DNA from 3 places in the Enterocloster citroniae genome. Region 1 is predicted to be linked to each of the others. Evidence: riboswitches for the same ligand, from Rfam matches in the RefSeq annotation. Region 1 holds a riboswitch; each other region holds the start of a gene.

Region 1 (7,448 bases):
TTCATAGTATTTCTGGGGATCCACCCACACGATATAATCCATGGTTTCTTCCTTGGAGCGCCGCATGGAGGTCCTGCGCACATCAAATAAAAGCTGATGGTCCACACCCTCAGGTATATGGACCTGTTCCGAAAGAGCAGCCTGCAGGGGGCGGCACTGCAGCAGATTCAGGCGCCATATCCCTTCCTCCGGGCTGGTAATGGCAAATTCCACATCCACCGGCCGTTCATAAGCTATTTCCAGCATTTTCATCAGATCGCGCATCATATGTATAAAGTCTAAGTTGTCCACCAGTCCCTGACAGTCCGCAAAATATACCTTTCGGTAAATATGCCGCTGGGCCAGCATGTCCTCCGCCTCCGTATCATGGCTTAGGACCATTTTTCCCTGCCATTTTGGAAGCAGTTCTATGATCTGCTCCAAGGGTTTGGTACAGAGCTGTCCGGCGGTAAAGTCCAGCACATCCACCTGGCGCTGCGAGAACTTATGCCTCTCAGCCATGGTGGTGCGCAGATTGGCCTGGGCGCGGTCCAGGCATATAAGCCGTGGGTAATCCCCCGGAGTCCGTTCCACCGCCCTGGTCCCAAGCCCCATGACCATGCGGAGCATACCGGCCTCCGGGTTCAGCTGTTCCATCCATTTATAGGGATTGTAGGAACAACCCATGCCTGCAGCCACCGGCAGATAGAAATCACCGTACGCCTGTCCGGCCACGGGCTGGATCAGCAGGGCCATCTGTTCATCCACATCCAGTAAATGGCGTTTCCTGCGGTATTCAATGGCCTGCTCGTTCATTACGCTGGCATATACCCTGCGCACCGCGCATTCCAGTTCCTCCAGCCGATCTTCCTTTGTACCCTGGTTCATGCAGAAAACGGATTCATATTTTCCTGAAAAGGCATTTCCGTATCCATCCTCCATGATGCTGCTGGAGCGCACAATGATGGGGGTGGACCCATAGTGGTCCAGCATTTCTCCCAGCTCTTTAAGTATATCATCCGGAAGGCGGCCGTTTTGCAGCCTGTTTGTCAGCTCGTCCGTTTCCTTAAAATCATCTTTTTCCAGTCTGTGCCGCGCTTTTAACTCAGAGCAGCGGTTCAGGACCAGATACCTGTAAAATACATCCGTACCGATAAAAAAAGAATCGTGAGGTTCCACGTAGGCCGCGTAATCCGCCATCATAAGTTCGATCAGCTTTCTGGCCACAAGAAGTCCGCAGGCTTTGCCGCCAATGACGCCTCCGCCTATTTTCCGGTCCCACACATGTCTGAAATCATCATCTGTAAAATGTTTCAGGATCAGCTGCTCCATGTGGCTTTCCGTTGTCATGATCTGGTTGCAGATGCATTTGCGTTCTTCTCTTGTTAAATTTTCTTTTATTAAGATCTGTGGATAGTCTGCCATTTGCCATCCTCCTGATAAGGTAGTGTTTGTCTTACTATTATAACAGAAAAAAGGCCGGATGGAAGAAAATTGATCATTTCTATTGACATATATCCTGTATGGATCTACAATTTAGTATACAAATGTATACTAAATTGTAAGTAAAGCAATAAAAGGTACGGATAAAGGAGATCTGCATATGGATAAGATCAATCTATCGGACGGGGAATGGAAACTGATGAACCTGCTGTGGCAGAACCCGCCCAAGACCATTACCCAGCTGACAAAGGAGCTGGAGGAACTGACCGGATGGAAACGTAATGTGATCATTACCATGCTGAAACGTTTGGAGGCCAAGGGCGCCATCCGCCACCGGGAAGGAGAGCGGGCCAAGCTGTTCTACCCGGCGGTGGACAGGGAAGGGACTGTCCTGGAGGAGACGCGGGGATTTCTGAACCGGGTATTTCAGGGCAGCTTCAGCCTGATGGTTAATGCCATGGTAGATTCCAGGGAACTGTCCGATCAGGATATAGAGGAGCTGAAGGAAATCCTGGAAAAGGCAGAGGAGGAGAGGCATGATTGAGACACTTATTACCTCCTCGGCTCTTATTGCGGGAATCTGCCTGCTGCGCCTTTTCCTGAAAGGGAGGATCAGTCCCGGAATACAGTATGGAATTTGGGCTACAGTGGCACTGCGCCTTATGATCCCTTGGTTTTCTCCTTTGTATTCCTGGTTTAGGACCATTGAAAGTCCATTCAGTGTGATGAATGCGGCGGATAACCTGCGTGAGATGGCAGCTGTCCGGCCGGTAGCGGAACCTCTTTTAGATAATCTGGGCACAGGGCAGGTGATTCCCTATGCTGTCCCGGCAGCCGTGGCTGGGAGGGCCGCGGGCCATGACTGGAATCTGATCATTCTCACGCTGTGGATATTGGGAGGAATCCTGCTGTTTGCCCGCATGATGTGGACCAACCTGCATTTTTCATGGAGCCTCTATATGCGGAGGGAGCGGTATCTGGGGGATACATATGGGATCACAAAGCTTCCCGTTTACTGCGTTCAAGGTCTCAGTACCCCATGCTTTATGGCGTTTCTCTGTGACCGGGCCATCTATATCCCTTGGGACATGGCAGAGGATGAGGGGAGGCTGCGCCATATTTTGATCCATGAAGACTGCCATGCCAGCCACCATGACCATATATGGAGTATGCTGCGGTGTATCCTGCTGTGCTATTACTGGATCGATCCGCTGGTCTGGGCAGCGGCTTTTTTATCCAAGAGGGACAGTGAACTGGCTTGCGATGCGGCTGCGGTACGCCGGCTGGGGGAGGGAGAGAGAATCGCCTATGGCAGGACCCTGATCAGCCTGATGGAAAAGAGGCGGCATAGGGCAGGGGTCCTGAATGTTTCCCCGGACATGTGGAATGGGAAAAGGGCTGTGAAAGAACGGATCGCCATACTGGCAAAACACCCGGTGACCACCAGGGTGATGGCCTGCATCCTGGTCCTGATCCTGACGGTTCTGGTGGTCTGCACCTATACGGGAAAACAATCCCAGTCTGACATCACTGCACGCACCGAGGCGTGGGCCAATGCTTTTTGCGGCAGGGAGGGGAACACCCTTAAGGACATGTTTGATCCGCAAGATCCTGACGGGTTTTATAAAATGGACCAGGTCCAGTCACAGCCGGGGGATCCGGCGATCGGTTTTGGCTGGTCCAGTCCATGGCCCATGGATCAGTTGTACGAAACAGAGACAGAAGGCAGCCGGTCGGAGATTACCTATTATGCCATGACGTCAGATCCCCACCGGTGGGTTTGGAAAGAGCACCTTACCTGGAAACAGGAAGATGGGATCTGGTATGTGGAGCAGGAGACATTGAAGGAATATGACAGTATTCTATCTGCCCGGGAGTTTTATGAGGCGTATGGACGGGGAATCGCAGGAACCCCTATGGATTACCGGAAAGACGGAATGGCAGAAATCCTGAATAAACATGCCGCCTCGGACCCGGTGTTGGGGGATCTGAGATATCCCGACCTGGCAATGGAGTATCTGCTGAATCTCCACGGCGGAAAGGGTACGGTAGTGGAGAACTTGGACACGGCGGCGGAGGACACGGGGACGGCGGCGGAGGACATGGGGACGGCGGCGGAGAGCAAAAGTAAGGTGGTGGTTTATACATTTCCGGACAAGAGCAGGGCGGCTGTCACCATGATACAGCCCTTTGGAGGGGAAGGAATCTGGATACCGGAGGAGCTTACGGAGATTCCGGAATCAGCCTTGGATAAAAGAGAGGATGGGGAGAGCAGTCCAAAAGAAAAGGCGGAACGGGCGGAGCGAACGCCAGAGGGGGCGTTGGATGGGACGTTAAAGGGAACGGAAGATGGGACGGATCGGATTTCAATGGATGACGTCCTTAGGCTGGCCGGTGTGACGGATGCCGCGTCACTTGCAGAACGGACGAAGAACTTTCCGGAACCGGACAGGGTGGATGGAGACGAGGATGAAAATTCCCTTAACCGGGTGGAACATTATCCGTTTGTCCATTTGGATGAACCGTATGAGATCCAGGTATCCTATGAGAACAGGTCAGGCGATCTGGATTACATCAGCCTGCAGCGTCTGACCACAGGGGAATGGCTGAATCTGTACCAGACTCCGGAAGCTGTTAAAAAGTATGGAATAAAGCTGGCGGACAGAGGGGAGATAGAGGTTTTTTTTGCCACTCACAGGAAGATGTCTGATTACCTGACCTACCGCCTGCCCGGTGAACTTTCAGATGGAGATTATATGGAAGCCCTGGGAAACAGCAGCGGAGGAAATCTGTTCCTTACCTCAGATCAGGCCGCCCAAAGACGGCTGGAGGATTTGAACAGATATGTGGATACCTCTGCAGTCCCTCAGGAATGGAGATCAGCCGGAGCGGTACAGCGGTTTACGGGAGACTGGCTTTACCGGAGATTTGAACAGGGGGAACTGATGGAGATCGGGTATCCGTGGAACCATTCCATGTTTATCAGCGAACCGGTATCCGTCATTGACTGCGAGGTCCCTGCCCTGCTCATACTTGTAAGCCATGATATGTACACATCTGCATCCCTCACAGATGCAGAGGCTGAGCACGGCCCCATACCAGAGGAGGACAGGACTTCCCGCATGTGGTATATATTTTTTGCAGAATCGGACAGTGATGAGATGTATGCCATCTCACTGAACGGGGATCTGTATCATGAATCGGATCTGCTTAAGATCGCGCGGACCGTTCACTTTACAGAGAATGCCTGGACAAAGAAGTGAGGCGGGATACACGGTCCTTTTGAAAGAAACGTTTGGTCTCATCCGTTACCACACCGCTCAGTGCAAACAGCGCGATCATATTGGGCAGGGCCATAAGGCCGTTGAATATATCAGCAATGGTCCACACGGCCTTTACTGTCATGTATGGCCCGATGAAAACAGCAAAGATATACAGCCAGCGGTATGCCTTGACCACCTTCATGTTGCCGCCGGTGAGGTATTCCAGGCACCGCTCGGAATAATAATCCCAGCCGAGGATGGTGGTAAAGGCAAAGAACACCAGGCAGAGCATTAACAGGAATGAGGAGACAATGGCCGGAAGAGGAAGGCCGCTGTTAAATGCATAGTTTGTGATGGCCACTCCGGTCAGACCCTCCACCTGCCATGCACCGGTGAGCACGATGGATAGGCCTGTCATGGTGCAGATCACAATGGTATCAATAAAAGTGCCTGTCATGGAAACCAGGCCCTGGCGCACCGGCTCCTTTGTCTGGGCAGCTGCAGCGGCAATGGGAGCAGAGCCAAGTCCGGCTTCATTGGAGAAAATGCCTCTGGCAATCCCTTTTTGCATGGAAATGATCATGGTGCCCACAATACCGCCCGTGACGGCAGATGGGTTAAATGCGCCTGTTACAATGGTCACAGCTGCCTGAGGGATAGCGGACAGGTTGCACAGCAAAAGGGCAACTGAGAGAAGGATATAGACCACGGCCATAAAAGGAACGATCACCTGGGATACATTTGCAATGCGCTTGATTCCCCCAATGAGGACCAACGCCACGCACACGCTGAGGATCAGGGACGCGATGACCACGGTCCAGGAATAGGTTCCGATCCCTGGAATGGTCACGGTCCAGGACTGATTGGGATCAAAAAAATGATTCACTGCTGAGGAGATTCCATTGACCTGGGAAAATGTCCCGATTCCAAACAGACCCACACAGACGCCAAAAAATGCAAAGATCCTGGCCAGCCACTTCCAGTTTGCGCCCATTCCACGTTCAATATAATAAAACGGCCCGCCCAGCACATGGCTGCTGTCATCCACCACCCGGTACTTGACCGCTAGCAGCCCTTCCGCGTATTTGGTGGCCATTCCAAGAAATGCCGCCAACTCCATCCAGAACAGGGCGCCCGGCCCGCCGGCGGCAATGGCAGTGGCCACGCCCACAATATTGCCTGTTCCAATGGTGGCTGAGAGGGCGGTACAGAGGGCTCCGAAGGAGGTCACCTCCCCTTCGCCGTTTTCTTCATTTTTAACCATCCATTGAAGCGCCAGTGGGAGCCTGCGGATCTGAAGAAGGCCAAGCCTTGCTGTAAGCAGGATGCCCCCGGCCAATATGAGGACCATAAGGGGAACGCCCCATACCAGATCATCGATTTGTTCAAGTACCTGATTGATTGTCTGCCACATGTTTTAATTCCTCTTTTCTGCATTGATTGTTCAACATTAAAAACAGCAAAAAAATGAGACTGCTTCCAGTCTTCTGGAATCAATCTCACGTAACGGAATCAGGGAATAGGGACCCATGGAGGTCCTGAATGCGTACTGTATCATTCAAATCTTTCTCTGTCCTTTTGCCTGAGAGATTGGTGCGCTCTGCGCACTTTGCACCTTCGGCCCCCGCACTGAAGCGGGTTTCTCCAGAGTTACATCCGTCCATAGTCTTTTTCCGCCGGTGCGGAAGCCTGAGAGTGTTACTCCTTCGGCAAGCCATTGCTTTTTCCTACGAACATCATCTGTTGTTTTTTGTTGACGGTATCAAAAGTATCATATGATAGGCCGGTTGTCAATAGGATTTTCCGTTTGGTTTTCTGACCGCGGACACATGTTCGTAAACCAGATTGAACACCATGCCGACCGCAACCACAATGCCCCCCACAAAGGAGGTGCCGGGGTAGGTATTTTTTGAACACAGATCCAGAAGGATTCCTGTAAAAAGCTGTCCTACAAAGGTCAGAAGCGTAAGACGGAAGGCAGATACCCTGGGAACCGTGATATTGCAGAGCAACACCGTGGAAACACCCAGGATCCCTCCGCAGTATATCCATGCCTGAGTTGAAAAAACAGACGGACAGGAGAGATCGGCAAATGCTGCAGGATCCCGCATGATGACCAGGGCGGCGACCACGATCGTAATGGGAAGGCCCACCAGGTGGTTTACAAGGGAACCCTGAAGATCGCCTGTATGCCGGGCCAGGCATGCATTTACGGTACGTGAAAGTACCACTGAAACACCTGCCGCCAGGGAAAAAAGAGCGGCGCAGGCAGCGGAACCCACGGTACGGTCCATCATGATAAAGATGCCAAATAGAGAAAAGCCAAGGCCGATAAAGGATTCCCTCTTAAAGGGATGCTGCTCCATGCCAAACAGACCCAGGCAGTCAGTGGCCAGGGACGCTGCGGTCTGGCCTAACAGTCCCAGTGCAACAATGCTGGTCATGCTGATCTTTCCGAAGGCAAAATTATTAAAAACAGTGGTCAGGACGCCGATTGCGCCGCCCAGATAGATCCACAGGGGCTGATGCTGCCTGGGCGGAATCCGTTTTCCCTGTGCGGCGCACAGCACAAATGCAAATACCACCCCCACTATATGGATGATAACAGCAGCCACAAAAATCCCGTAGTATTCTGATAGACCTCCGTTGATAAATACCATTACGGCAATGACCACCCCGGTTAAAAAAGACAATGCGTGATACATTTTCCCACCTCCCTGCCTATATTGTACTGTGAGATATTGACAGCTGCATAGGACATAT
Region 2 (7,448 bases), on a different contig from region 1:
CGTCATAGCCGCACATGGAAGCGCTGGCAGGATTGGTTCCGTGAGCGGAATCCGGCACAATGATCTTTGTCCGCTTTGTATCATTCCTGTGCACATGGTAAGCCTTGATCAGAAGCAGTCCGGTAAACTCCCCATGAGCGCCGGCCGCGGGCTGGAAGGTCATGGCATCCATGCCGGTGATCTCACAGAGGTATTTCTCAGCCAGATACAGCACCTCCATGGAGCCCTGGACCGTATCCTGGGGCTGCAGGGGGTGGACGCGCTGAAAGCCTTTTAATGCAGCGGCCTGTTCATTTACCTTGGGATTGTACTTCATAGTACAGGAGCCAAGGGGGTAGAACCCGTCATTGACACCGTGGGAGCGCTTTGCCAGCTCCGTGTAATGGCGGCTGATCTCATTTTCCGACATATGGGGCAGGCGCGGTTTTGACTTTCTTAAATGGTCCCGTTCAAATGATACCATGGGCACATCCCATTCACCGATCAGGTCCAGCCTTCGTCCCTGGGATCCTTTTTCAAATACAAGTTTCATGAGCCGCACACCTCCTTATGTCCGCATTCCAGCACATTCCGGACAATGGATGCAGCTTCATCCATCTCCTCTTTTGTGTTCATCTCCGTGGCACACCAGAGTATCTCCCTGTCGGACAGGGGCAGGCCGCCCAGGATTCCCTGTTTTTCAAGGGCGCCCAGGATATGGGCGCTGCCACTGCATGCGCCCTCCGGGCTTACTGTTACAAACTCATGGAAAAACTCACGGTCATACCTGGGCTCTAATCCTGCAAGCTTCAGCACATCCCTGAAATAATGCGCTTTGGACATACACTGCATGGCAGCCTTTTCCATGCCGTCTGCCCCCATGGCCGTCATATACACCGATGCGGTCAGGGCACACCACGCCTGGTTGGAGCACACATTGGAACTGGCCTTTTCCCTGCGGATATGCTGTTCCCTGGCCTGGAGCGTAAGGACAAACGCCCTCTCACCCCGGCTGTCCGTTGTCTCCCCCACAATGCGTCCGGGCAGCTTCCTTGTCATGGCGGCTGTGGCCGCCATGAATCCAAGATAGGGACCGCCGAACGCAAGGGGCATTCCAAGGGGCTGCCCGTCCCCCACTGCAATGTCAGCGCCATATTCAGCCGGCGTCTTCATCACTGCCAAAGCCATGGGATTACAGGACATGATATATTTGGCTCCGGCTTCATGGGCAATACGCCCCAGACCTTCCCCGTCCTCCAGGTTGCCGTAATAGTTTGGCTGCTGCACGTAGAAGCAGGCTGCCTGGGGATCTGCCTTTATCATATCCTCCAGGGCCTGTGTGTCCGTGACCCCGTCCTTTTCCGGTACAATGACCACTCTGGTATTGCTGCCAAAACAATATGTCTTGATCACTTCGATCGTTCCCGGACTGGCTGCGGCGGAAACATACGCAGTGCTCCTCTTCCTGTCCCTGCACATGGCCACAGCCTCCCCCGCCGCAGTGGCGCCATCATACACCGATGCATTGGAAGCATCCATTCCTGTCAGCTCACAGATCATGGTCTGATATTCAAATATGGATTGCAGGATCCCCTGGCTGATCTCCGCCTGGTAAGGCGTGTATGCTGTTACAAACTCCTCCTTGGAGATCACGCTGGAGACAATAGCGGGTATGTAATGGTTGTAGGCCCCCGCTCCCCTGAAAATATGCCGGAACACCACATTCTTTTCCGCCATCTCCTCCATCCTGGACATTACCGCCTGCTCATTGAGGCCGGAGGGGATCTGAACGCCGTCCTTTAACATCACCTCACCGGGTATATGGGAAAACATTTCCTCAAAACTGTTAAATCCTATCTCATGAAGCATTTCCTGCTGTTCCTGCTTCGTATTCGGCACATAAGTACCCATGATATTACACCCCATTTCTAATGGAATAAAGATGCTTTTATTCCAGAGTCTTTACATATGCTTCATACTCAGCAGCGCTCATCAGCTCTTCCGTATCCGTGACACTTCCGATCTTCACCAGCCACGCATCATAGGGAGACTCATTGATGGACTCCGGCGCGTCCAAAAGCGCCTCATTCACCTCTTCCACCGTGCCTGTCACCGGTGAATACACATCAGAAACAGCCTTCACGGATTCCACATCTGCAAATGCCTCCCCTGCCGTCACCTCGTCCCCTGCTTCCGGCAGGTTTACAAACACCAGGTCTCCCAGGGCATCCTGGGCATAATCCGATAATCCTACCAAAGCGGTGTTCTCATCCACCATCTTGACCCACTCATGTGACTTTGAATACTTTAATTCCTCCAGAACATTCATCTCAATACCTCCTGTTATATGATACTCAACGTTTATAGAAAGGCAGCTTCACCACTTCTGCGGCCACCCGCCGTCCTCTTACCTCAACCTCCAGCACAGTGCCCGGTTCCTTATATCCAACATCCACTAAAGCCATTGCCACCGGATATCCCAGATAAGGACAATGAGTGCCGGAGGTGGTGATCCCAATCTGCCTGCCGTCCGCATAAACCGCCTGATGTTCCCTGATGATTCCCCGTCCCGTCACCTTTAAGCCGATCCGTCTCCTGGTCAGGGGGCCTTTATCCACCAGCGCCTGCTTTCCGATAAAATCCTCTTTATCCATTTTTACAAATATTCCCAGCCCAGCCTCCTTGGGTGAAATGGTATCGTCCATCTCGTGTCCGTACAAAGGCATGGATGCCTCCAGTCGCAGGGTGTCCCTGGCCCCTAACCCGCATGGGATCAGCCCCTCCTCCTGTCCTGCCTCCATGAGCATCTCCCACATGGCCGGCGCGTCCTCCGGGGCCAGATAGATCTCCACCCCGTCCTCACCCGTGTAACCGGTCTTGGAGATAATGCATTTGATATTCCCGATCATACGGTCAAAGAGACAAGTATAATATTTCTCCGGTATATCCTCCTCCTTTGCCAGTTTCCTGAGGATCTCCATGGCCTTCGGTCCCTGCAGCGCCAGCTGCGCCACTCTGTCTGAAATGTCCTCAAATTCCGCGTCCCCAAACTGGTGGGCCTTCATCCACTGGAAATCCTTATCCTTATTTGCTGCATTTACCACTATAAAATAGCAGTTGTCCCTTACCTTGTACACGATCAGGTCATCCACCACACCGCCATCTTCATTGCACATGGGGCTGTAGCGGGCCTGGCCATCGGCCATGACCGTATAGTCATTGGTCAGGATCATGTTCAGGTTCTTTTGTGCATCACTGCCTCTGCAGATGATCTCCCCCATGTGTGAAACATCAAACAGGCCGCACTTGGTGCGCACTGCCATGTGCTCCGCTATCACACCTGTGTCATACTGCACCGGCAGCAGATAGCCTGCAAACGGCACAATCTTCCCCTTGTACTTTACATGTGTGTCATAGAGCGGTGTCCTTAATTCAGTGCCGCCAGTTACTTCTGTGCCCATAAATCATTACCCTCCTTCATATGCTGTCCAGTGTCCCAAAATGCGCAGACATTTAAATCCGCGCTGAAAGACTGTTAAAAAAGCGCATGAACAAATAAACATGTTCATGCGCTCTGTCTTTGGACCTGAAAGATTTGGCTTCGTCGGTGCTCATCGCTTTCCAGAGTATCGTCCGGTATCCGGTCCTTTTGCCTGAGAGTTCTCCGCTTCCCCTTCGGCGCTGCCCTAAGTCACTGCCGGATCATCACTCCAGCCCCCGGACAGTCTCTCCCGAATCCATCATCCGATGATATGCAGTTGTCCGCAAACGTATGGCTCACCGCCCCGCCCTTGCTAAGTTCATACTAACACAGGTGATGTTTTCAGTCAATAGATAAAGGTTGTTTATAATTTAACGATAATTCAGCCTGATAAGATTGGGAATACTTGGAAGTATGAAGCTATACTGGACAGGGAACAGGTCTTTTCCTGCTCCGGCGCCGGGAACCGGATCGTCTTATATGAACGTTCTCTGAAGTAATCTTTACAATTAACGAATAAATTAGCCTGTCCAAAGAAAAAATACTGGTAATCTGATATAAAGTAGTATATAATGGGCAAAGATGATGAGGCGAAGGTGTTCCTTTTGCCTCATTGTTGTCTGATAAAAAATACGGCTTATGATAATAGATTAGGAAAGAAGGTGACCACATGCATAAGTTTATGCGGACCATTGGGTTTAGCATGTACCAGAAGAAACAGGATATGGAAAAACTGCTGCGGCGTCTTGCAAAAGAAGCCAGGGAGAACGGACAGTTGTCCGAACGGGAAGGCAGTACGTTCTGTGAACTGCGGGTAGAGACCGCTCCCGGCATGGGTGTTGCCATGGCTGGTGAGATGAGTCCAAAGGGAACATTTAACCGCGAATATTATTTCCCCTATGTGAAAAGCACGGATATAAGTTCGGATGCGGAATGCTCCATCCAGCGTCACACGGAGCGGGAAACATTTGCCGGACTGCTGGATGAATACAGAGTGGGCATCTCTCTTATCTTTTATATAGAAAACTCCATGGAATACCGGCTCCGCAAAGCCGGCCATAAGCCTGTAAAACCCTTAGGCGCCGCCCTTTCGGGCCTGTGCGTGCAGGGCAGGATCCTCCTTCCCATACAAAAGACAGAAAAACAGGCCGAGGATTCCAGAATGGCTGCCAGAAAGAGGAGCAATCTGCTGGAAGCAGCCAAACGCGGGGACGAGGATGCTATTGAAACACTGACCATTGAGGACATTGACCTTTACTCCATGGTTTCCAGGCGGATCGCCCATGAGGATGTGTATTCCATTATTGAGACCTGCTTTATGCCCTGCGGCATTGAATGCGACCAATACTCCGTAATAGGGGAGATCACCGGAATTGAGCTGAGTGCCAACCGGATTACCAAGGAAGAGGTTTATGACCTGACCCTGGACTGCAATGACATGATCTTCCATGTTGTCATCAACCGCCAGGACCTCCTGGGAGAGCCAAAAGTAGGCCGCCGATTCAAAGGTCAGGTATGGATGCAGGGAACTGTGCAATTTGAGGCTTGATTTTTTTCCCAAGATAGGTTATTATATAATGCGGACCGTGTGATACGGTTCGCAGATATCAATGATACAAATTGATGTGTTTCTGTAGCTCAGCAGGATAGAGCGTCCGCCTCCTAAGCGGAAGGCCAGCGGTTCGAATCCGCTCAGGAACATTAGAACTTACAGCTCGAAAGTCTGACAGAATCAAGGCTTTCGGGCTGTTCCTATATCTATAGAGAAGCCGAATTCACAACAAAAAGAGTTGTTTTTGATTAGCAAATTATAACGGAGAAAGCGCTTGAATCCAGTCGCATGGGATGCTGTAATCATATTAACTCCGCAGATAACACGGCTTATCGGAATTACGGAAGAAATTACGGATAAACTGTTGGAGGTACGCGTGGATATGGAACCGATTTTTAGAATCGTTATCAATGAGGATAATTCAAAACAAAAAGAGCAATTTATGCGTATATCTGATATGCTGTATTACCAGAAGCAACGGCGTTCCATCGGAAACTGGGTGTTTCTGGTCTGGTGGGGTATCGTTGTGATAAGCTCTATTCTCATGCCTGGCGAGTTGGGAGCCATTCTCTTTCTGATGGTAGCAGTATGGTTTCTTGCCTTGTCTGCGCGCCTTCGCCGCAAGGTGTTGCTGAACACCGGTTTGATTATTGGAAGGATTTTCCGGAAATTGAGAAAGACGGAGCTGGTTCGCAGCCAAATCGATTTTTTTGAGAATGATTTTACATATTATCCCAGTAAAGAATCACTGGTCTGGAAATATCCGGCTGTAGATAAGCTGGCAGAGGACCCGCAGGCCTATTACATATTCTTTGCAAAAGATCAAGGGATGTATTTTGCCAAACACTGCTTTACAGTCGGTGATTCCCTGAATTTTAAAGAATTCATTATGCAAAAGACAGGAAAAGATATGTCGCTAATGAAGTAAACATCAGCAGTTTAAGGGGGGGAACCGGGATATGACACCGTCATTCCAAGTTACAATAGCCAGGGATGCCCAATCCCTTTATGAACTGGCAAAGTATCAGTTAGAACGCGGATACAGTGGAAAACGGCTGAGTCTGGATATAGCTGTACTGCTGGTTGTCATGGCGCTGCACTATTTTATGTACAGGCAGCTGTTCCGCACGCTAATCATAGGATGTCTGCTTCTTTTCATATTTATATGGCCTTATTTTAGCATCAGACGGGTAAGCGTGAAACACAAACAATGCCAGAAACAGGCGGAACAACTGAAACAGCAGGCCAGCCTTGGTATTCCCTGCGAAAAGGCAGTGTATCAATTTCTGAAAGATAACATCCGTTGGGAAACCAGCTGCGTCAGCGGATATATGGAATACTCCCAGATCCGCAGTATAGAGGAATTTCCAATGTATTTTTTTGTAATCACAACGTCAAAACAGGCATTGATCATCTGGAAAAACAGTTTCACTGAAGGATGCCCCGATCAGTTTCTGCATTTTATACGGCAGAAACAGCAATCCGGTCCGGCTGTTCCCACCTCCACAGCGGGGGCTAAACTTAAAGGTTGAAACCGCCTCTTTTAACAGTCACGGTTTCCGATGGCCCTTCACATTCAATCTTTTTGGCGCGCAGGTTATTGTAGACATCCTCCGACTCGCATTCTTTTATATTGCAGAATTCTTTTTCAAATTCCAACAGATCCCTGTGTAAAGATCCCATTTCTAGATTCGACAGCATGATATCCTCTTCGGTACTGTCATTTCCTTCTATTTCAGCATATGTCAGGGAATTGCCGATTGTCACGTTGTTTACGGCAGTGCCGATTGACCTTATCATGCACTCATCGTCCATACTGTTCTCGATTTTCAGTCTCACGCTTTCCGGTACTATGTTGCCTGCGCCATCCAGTTCTGATACAAGTTCCAGCCTCAGACCGTCCTCTTCATAAGTATCCATTTGTTTTCCCACGCTGTTCTCCCCATCCTCTGTACCGTTTGGCAAGCTCTGTGTGATACCGGCCGTATCTTTAACGCTGTCCCCTGCCGTATTTGCACATCCGGTTAATGCCAGAAGAAGTATGATTAATCCACTCTTTTTCCACATTTTATTCTCTCTATATTGTAATGCTTAATAAAGTGTCACTGTTAGTTTGCTTCGCACCCAACCTATACATAGTCTTCGATTTTTTGGAAGTATATGCTTTTCATTTTCTTCTTTTCTAATATGTTTTTAACTTTTTCTGTGACTATGACATGCCCCCATACTAAATTCGTATAAAAGCAGATATCAGAGCCATCCCATTCATTTAAATCCACGCCATATCCATCCCGTTCTTTGCTGGACGCCACAGTCTTACACAGATCACAGCTTTTTATTAATTCCTGCCTTTTGTTTCTCATATATCCGCAACGCCCCGTTATCACGAGTTCTTTATAATCATCGATATTTTTGTCTAAACGTATTTTGCCATTG
Region 3 (7,448 bases), on a different contig from region 1:
GAGCCATTCTTCCAGGTGTTTATAAAGAGATTGGAGGCAGGAAAATGATACACATTTTAATTACATCCCACGGCGGCATGGCTGAGGGGATGATGCAGTCGGTGAAGATGTTGGTAGGAGAACAGGAACACCTGGATTACGTTACCTTTGGCGAGGAGATGGGTTCGGATGAATTGGATGAATTGTACGGGGAGAAGATAACCAGTGTTTCACCGGATAACCAGTATCTGGTCCTGTGCGATATCAAGGGAGGGACGCCCTTTAACGTGGTGTCCAGGTATTCCTTTAAGAATGAGGACGTGGCTGTCATATACGGGATGAACCTTCCTATACTGATCGAGGCCATTGTACAGTGCGGAAACCCGGATATTAAACTTAAGGACCTGGCTGAGTATTTACAGCAGCAGAGCGGCTCCACCATTGGATTAAGTGAACTGTAGGATCGCACGTAGGAGACCAAAGTACGGTCTCCAAGTGCTCATAACGAGCCACTGCACTAAGCTCGTGGGAGACCTCGCTAAGTGCCAGTGACATGTATCGCACGTAGGAGACCAAAATACGGTCTCCAAGTGCTCATAACGAGGAGGTTATAAGAGATGGATATAAGCGTATTTCGTATTGATGACAGATTGATTCATGGACAGATCATTACGGCGTGGATTGCCTACGCTGATGCAAAGACTATTATTGTGGCGGATGACAAGGCGGCTAAGGATGAGTTCCAGCAGTCCCTTCTTAAGATGGCCACACCGGATTCCATTGCCCTGAAGATCCTCAGCGTGGATGACGCCATTGCCTATATCCAGTCAGGCGAGGGGAGCGGAAAGGTGCTGCTGCTTATGCGCGGTCCGGAGCAGGCCCTGAAGTTCATAGAGGCGGGGATTGAGAAAGATCAGATCAATGTGGGAAATATGAACATGAAAAAGGGCAAGACCAAAGTGCTTGGCAACCTGTGGGTGTTCCCGGAGGATGTGGAGGCTATTAAGGGGATCTATGGACATGGCGTAAGACTGGAAGTGCGGGCGGTTCCAAATGAGCGCAGCCAGGATGTGATGGAACTTCTGAAAAAGTGTAAGTTGGCATAATAAGGGGAGGATAAGGTTATGAGTTTATTTATGCAGGCATTATTGGTAGCAGTGTTTGTGACGGTTGCTTTTATTGATTCCCATACGACCCAGACGCATATATTCCGTCCGGTGGTGGTCGGCCCGGTGGTGGGTCTGATCATGGGGGATGTGCAGACCGGCTTTGCAGTGGGTGTTACGGTGGAACTTATGTTTTTGGCTGTTATCTTTGTGGGTACGGCAGTGCCGCCCAATCCCACCATCAGCACAGCCATTGCAACCGGGATCGCTATCCTGGGCGGAGGCGGAACGGATCTGGCCGTGGCGACCGCACTTCCTGTTTCCTTTATCGGACAGATGGCAGAGACATTCCAGAATTCAGTGATCAACGTATACCTGATGCACCGCGTGGAAAAGGCGGCGGAACGCCTGGATACCAGGGGGATCGTTGCCAATAACCTGATCTTTCCCATGGCAGCCAACGCCCTGTTGTACGGCGTTCCCACATTTCTGGCCATTTATTTTGGGGCATCTTATGTGCAGGCGATCATCAACGCCATCCCGGCCAAGGTCATCACAGGCCTGTCAGTGGGAGGCAGCATGATCGGAGCGGTCGGTTTTGCGTTGCTGCTCAATTCCATTAAGGTAAAGAAGTTTTGGCCCTTCTTCCTTTTAGGCTTCTTTGTGGCAGCATACCTGAATATCAACATGATCGGGATCGCCCTTTTGGCAGTGATCTGTGTGGCCATGTACTATTACTTTAAGATTGCGGATGCAAACGCGTGATTGGGGAAAGGACGGAGAATGATATGAGTACAGAGAACAACGGGAATGAGAACAAGCTTACAAACCGCGACTTATGGAAGGTATTCCTGCACCAGCTTACCATCAGGGGTACCAACAACTATGAGCGCCAGCAGAACGCGGGATTTACAGAGGCAATGATGCCTGTGATTGAAAAGTATTATGAGGACCCTGAGGAGAAGAAGGAAGCATATGCAAGGCATATGGAATATTTCCTTACTAATGACATCACTTCAGCCATTCCCGTGGGAGTGGCCGCGGCCATGGAGGAGCGGTACGCTACGGAGGGCGATATTGACCCTGATTCTATCAATGCTGTTAAGACCGCCCTGATGGGACCTCTGGCAGGACTGGGGGATTCCCTCTTAAACGGTACGGCCAGACCCATCCTGGCAGGTATCGCCATTTCGCTTATCACAGCGGGACTCGGCTGGATAGGGCCCATATTCTTTGTGATCGGCATGTCCATCGTGTCGCTGGGCGTAAGGTATCTGGGGGTGTTCCAGGGCTATAAACAGGGCGTTAAATTTGTGGAAAAGATACAGTCCAGCGGACTGATCAGCAGGATCTCAGAGCTGGCGGCCATTGCGGCTTATGTGATCGTGGGCGGATTTATACCGGCCCTTGTGGTCATTTCCATTCCCATTGTGTACCAGAGCGGCGATACGGTGCTCAGCATCCAGGAAACCCTTGACGGGCTGATGCCGGGCATACTGGGGATGCTGTACACTGGGCTTATGTATCTGCTGATCTCCAAAAAGAAGATATCCGCAGTTAAACTGATCCTGGTTACCATGATCGTGGGTATTGTGGGAACTTACTGCGGTATTTTGGGATAAGACTGGAGGTAGAAGGATGATCGTTGATATCCATTCGCATATTAAGAGGAATCCTGCAGGACAGGAAGAAGAGGAGAAAAAACTCCTTTTGGATATGGAGAAGAACGGGATTGACTTCCGCGTGGTTTCTGCCCTGGATGGCTGGCCTGTGGAAGCGGGGAACCGGTATATATCAAAGCTGGTGTCCGCTTATCCGGACCGTCTGGCCGGCTGCGCGGTCATCAACCCAAAGGAGGATAACTGCGCCGAAACAGCCAGGAAAGCCCTAAAGCTTCCCGGCATGGTGATGTTGGAATTTAATTCCGTGGAGCACGGCTATTATCCCGATGCATGCAGCGGGATTGAGGATGTGCTTGCAGTGGCTGAGGAACGCAGGGTTCCGGTCAAGGTATTTACCGGAATCGGCTCCCGCTCCATGCCGCAGCAGTGGCTGGGACATGTGAGAAGGCATCCGGACCTTGTGTTCCTGTTCCTTCACATGGGATGTTTCGATTATGGATATGGCTGCGTGGACCTGGGAAAGGAGATCCCTAATATTTATCTTGAGACCTCCAACCAGTATGAGGTCCAGATTCTGAAGAAAGCAGTGACCAGCCTTCCAAAGGAGAAGCTGGTGTTTGGCTCATCCTATCCGGAACGGTTGACCAGATGCTCTTTGGATGTGTTTGATATGTTCCATCTGGATGAAACATACAGGGAGTATCTGTTTGGAAAAAACGGCGCCAGGATACTGGGGCTTGACTGAGTCAACGGAAACTGCTGAGGCAATTGAGATAACAAAATGCGGGGCGGATCCTGTATCCGCGCCGCACAAGGGGAGATTTATTAAAATGGAAAACAACGTAAGGAATATACTGCCCGGCCCTATGAGGGAAGTATTTGATTCAATTGTGGAGCAAAGGGTCCTGGGGGCGAGCAATCATATCGCCATGGTCGGGGATATGATCGAAGCCGTGGTCCGAAGGGGAGAGGATGAACAAAGGCCCGCGGACCAGGTGATTGATGAGATCCTGGCGGTGGCGGATTTTTTTATCGCCACAAGAGGGGAGGCCAGCCAGGCGGTCAGCAATGCGATCCTGCTTATGACTCATAATATCAGATCTTATGCAGGGATGGACTTGAAGGAAGCGGCGCCCCTGATACTGGAGACAAAGAACAGCTATGCCAGGACGGCTGCTGAGGCAGTGAAGCAGTGTGTGGCTTATGGGGTCAGACTGGCGGAGACCATGGAGACCATATTTGTATACGATTATTCCAGCACGGTTGAGAAATTCCTCCGGGGATTAAAGGAGAATGGAAAGCAGTATACGGTCTATATTGCGGAGAGCCGGATCATTGACGGGGGAAGGCCTTTTGTAAAGGCGTGCCTGGAGTCCGGGCATAAGATCAAGTTTATCCCGGAGGCGTCCATGATGTATTATCTTAAGGACTGCCATGGCGCCTTCATGGGCGCGGAGACATTTTATCCGGACGGCACGGGCTTTAATACCACAGGCTCTGATATAGTGGGCCTGATATGCAGGCATTACGGGGTACCGCTGTATTTCCTTACACCTCTGATCAAGCTTGATATAAGGCCGGTGTTTGGCGGCAGGAAGAAGCTGGTATATGATGACCTGAAGGAAAAGCTGACAGCGAACTGGGGAGAGGACCTGGACAGGGGGTCCGTTGATTTTATCACCCCCGAGCTGGTGGGTGTGGAACCGGAGTTCATCCGGGGGTTTGTGACTGAAAAGGGTGTGATACCCTCTGGTCAGATGTATGGGATCAGCATGGAGTACAGCCGGAATTTAAGGGGAGTATAGGATGAGGAAAAGGAGAGAACGCAGATGAATTGTTTAGGACGCGGTTCAAAGATCGTATTGTCCATGATCCAGCCGGAGCCGCTGCCCGGCAGTTACCGGCACGCGGGGATGGGGATCCGGGAGATCGTGGATATGGCCCTGCGGGAGACGGAAATGGTGGCGGAGAACCATTTTGACGGAATCATTGTACAGAATATGAACGACATGCCCATTAAACAGGAATCCAGTCCCGAGGCGATCGCCTACATGACCAGGATCTCCTATGAGATCAGGAGACGTTTTCCTGAACTGCTCATGGGGATCCTTATGAACTGGGACGGAGTGGCCGGCCTTTCCGTGGCCGATGCGGTGGGAGCGGACTTTGTAAGGGTGGAGCACCTGTTTACAGGAGCAAGCGTTACCAGCGCCGGTATCCTTCAGGCCCAGTGTGTGGACATCGCAAACCTTAGAAAACGCACCGGATCCAAGGTGCCCGTCTATGCGGATGTGCACGAGGTGCACGGAATCCCCCTGGGCAGAAAGCCGGTGGGGGATGCTGCATGGGAGTGTGTCCATGAGGCGTTTGCAGACGGCCTGTTTATGTCCGGTAAGTCTGTGGATGAGAGCATCCGTATGGTCAAGGAAGCCAGGGAGAGGGTAAAGGACACGCCCATTTTTCTTGGCGGAGGAGCCACCGGAGACAACATCCATGAGCTGATGCAATATTTTGACGGCGTGTCCGTTGCCACCTGGATCAAGAACGGGGATATGAAGAATCCAATTGACCCGGAACGGGCCAAGGTCTTTATAAGTGAGGCAAAGCGGAAGTCATAGGATGGGACTCTGAACAGTTGTAAATAAGTCTGAATTTGATTTGCTTTTTTATAAGACATCATCTTTTATGGTTATTGTTGTTTTTTAAGCATAAACAGCGTATAACAAAAGAGTATGATGTCTTAATTTGTTTAATTTTCAGATTTGTGCATTTATAATTGAGATAAAACTTTGGATGGAGGGAGGGGGGGGGGGGGGGTATTGTATAATTTCACAATATAATAGTGCGAAATTTATTAAAAAAAACATTTTTTAAGAAAATCTGCTTATAATACCTCTGATTAATTGAAAATTACATAGTTAAAACTGCCAAAATTCAAGAACTTTATCTATTGACTGAAATCGTTAATTGTGCTAATATAGGTTCAGCAAGAGTGGACGAAGAGTCAAATATTTACGGACAACTACATATTATCGGATGATAGATTCGGGAGAGACCGTGCAGGACGCGGCGCCGAAGGGGAAGCGGAGAACTCTCAGGCAAAAGGACCGAATACTGGACGATACTCTGGAAAGCAATGATGCACCGACGAAGCCAAATCTTTCAGGTCAAAAAGACAGAGCGCATGGACATGTTTATTTGTTCATGCATTTTTTTTGCAAAAAGTGAATAAAACCTTAAAATCTAAGGTTTTTAATAAAAAATGGAGTGTTGGATTTGACGCTTCCATACAAAAGAAAGGGGAATGTTAATGAAAAAGGAAGATGATGAAAAAGTAGTTAAGAAAAGCTGGCTAGAGCGATCCATGGGCGCCATTGAAAAGGTGGGGAATCTCTTGCCGCATCCATTTTGGCTGTTTGCAAGCCTGGCTCTGATTACGGTGGTACTCAGTGCTGTTTTGCACGGCATGAATTGGTCAGCTTCTTACGAAACCGTGGTGGATGGGGCCATTCAGGTAACCACTGCCCAGGTCACGAACCTGATGACTTTCGAGACCTTGGCCCATTATCTCACAAACTTTATTAGTATCTTCGTAAATTACTATCCATTGGGCATGCTGATTTTTATGACAGTGGCTGTGGGATATGCAGAAAAGCTGGGCCTTTTTGATGCTCTGATGCGTAAGGCGGTAATTGGCGCTCCCATCATGATCGTTTTCATCGCTGTGTCTTTTGTGGGTGTCAATTCCAGCATAGGATTTGGCGCCGGGGTGGTGTTTACCATGGTTATAGCAGCCGCTGTGTTTAAATCTCTGGGACTGCATCCGTGGATTGGAATCATCATGGGGTATGCGGCAGCCAATGGCGGTTACACGGCCTGTTTGATGATTGCGGCTACAGATACAACTCTGGCTGGAATATCTGCTCAGATTGTTGAGGCTAACCATATTGTGGATGCCACCGGTGCGCTTGCGCCTACCCATGCGGCTATTAACTATTATTTCGTGGCAGCGGCAACCTTTATTATCACTGCTGTCTGTGTGGTAGTCACTAAATACGTAACAGTTCCTCACCTGAACCGCCAGCATCCGGAACTTGTTCTGAAAAAGGACGCCAGCGAACTGGAAAAGATGAAGGTGACCAGCCAGGAAGCGCGGGGGCTTAAATTTGCAGGATGGGCTACTGTGATCTATATAGCTCTTCTTGTAATTGCCTGTATTCCAAAGAACTCTTTTATGCGCAGCCCGGATGGAACTTTGATACCTAATTCACCGTTCTTGAACATGATTATACCGCTGCTGTTCTTTTTCTTTATGATTATAGGCTCGGCTTATGGTATTGGGATCGGTAAGATAAAGGCATGGAAGGATGTTCCTCTGATGATGGAAAAATGTCTGGATATGGCGGCTTCATTTATGGTTGTCTGTCTGACTGCCTGTATTTTTGTGGATCTGTTCTCACGTAGCGGTATTGCTACTGTTCTGGCTGCCAAAGGAGCAGAACTTTTGATCAGTCTGAATATGGGGAATATTGGTCTCTTTATCCTGATCATCCTATTGTCCTGCTTCTGTAACCTCTTTATCACAAGCAATAGCGGAAAGTGGGTTATGCTGGCACCTTTCCTGGTTCCCATGCTGGCCATGCTGAACATAAGTCCGGCCATGACACAGGTCCTGTACCGTATTGGTGACTCATGCTTTAATATCCTGTCTCCTGTTGAACTTAATGTCCCCATCGCATTG

The links. Region 1 has a riboswitch for glycine ahead of ABID13_RS04015 (alanine/glycine:cation symporter family protein). Riboswitches for the same ligand answer to the same signal wherever they lie in the genome.
Region 2: another riboswitch for glycine. It lies ahead of gcvT (glycine cleavage system aminomethyltransferase GcvT); the one in region 1 lies ahead of ABID13_RS04015 (alanine/glycine:cation symporter family protein).
Region 3: another riboswitch for glycine. It lies ahead of ABID13_RS14055 (AbgT family transporter); the one in region 1 lies ahead of ABID13_RS04015 (alanine/glycine:cation symporter family protein).

The regions. Positions count from the first base shown of each region.
Region 1 is NZ_JBEPLZ010000002.1:422,315-429,762, forward strand. Features, by position in the region: gene ABID13_RS04000 (PEP/pyruvate-binding domain-containing protein) at 1-1,404, opposite strand, end outside; gene ABID13_RS04005 (BlaI/MecI/CopY family transcriptional regulator) at 1,583-1,966, shown strand; gene ABID13_RS04010 (M56 family metallopeptidase) at 1,959-4,685, shown strand; gene ABID13_RS04015 (alanine/glycine:cation symporter family protein) at 4,657-6,099, opposite strand; glycine riboswitch at 6,246-6,343, opposite strand; gene ABID13_RS04020 (DMT family transporter) at 6,476-7,390, opposite strand.
Region 2 is NZ_JBEPLZ010000030.1:6,597-14,044, forward strand. Features, by position in the region: gene gcvPB (aminomethyl-transferring glycine dehydrogenase subunit GcvPB) at 1-532, opposite strand, end outside; gene gcvPA (aminomethyl-transferring glycine dehydrogenase subunit GcvPA) at 529-1,890, opposite strand; gene gcvH (glycine cleavage system protein GcvH) at 1,928-2,308, opposite strand; gene gcvT (glycine cleavage system aminomethyltransferase GcvT) at 2,334-3,440, opposite strand; glycine riboswitch at 3,611-3,723, opposite strand; gene ABID13_RS25055 (DUF3881 family protein) at 4,131-5,009, shown strand; tRNA gene ABID13_RS25060 (tRNA-Arg) at 5,088-5,161, shown strand; gene ABID13_RS25065 (YcxB family protein) at 5,287-5,940, shown strand; gene ABID13_RS25070 (YcxB family protein) at 5,972-6,544, shown strand; gene ABID13_RS25075 (hypothetical protein) at 6,534-7,079, opposite strand; gene ABID13_RS25080 (hypothetical protein) at 7,142-7,448, opposite strand, start outside.
Region 3 is NZ_JBEPLZ010000009.1:93,236-100,683, reverse strand. Features, by position in the region: gene ABID13_RS14095 (amidohydrolase family protein) at 1-25, shown strand, start outside; gene ABID13_RS14090 (PTS sugar transporter subunit IIA) at 45-440, shown strand; gene ABID13_RS14085 (PTS sugar transporter subunit IIB) at 597-1,085, shown strand; gene ABID13_RS14080 (PTS mannose/fructose/sorbose/N-acetylgalactosamine transporter subunit IIC) at 1,104-1,850, shown strand; gene ABID13_RS14075 (PTS system mannose/fructose/sorbose family transporter subunit IID) at 1,874-2,707, shown strand; gene ABID13_RS14070 (amidohydrolase family protein) at 2,724-3,452, shown strand; gene ABID13_RS14065 (IF-2B domain-containing protein) at 3,538-4,512, shown strand; gene ABID13_RS14060 (BtpA/SgcQ family protein) at 4,537-5,325, shown strand; glycine riboswitch at 5,744-5,827, shown strand; gene ABID13_RS14055 (AbgT family transporter) at 6,018-7,448, shown strand, end outside.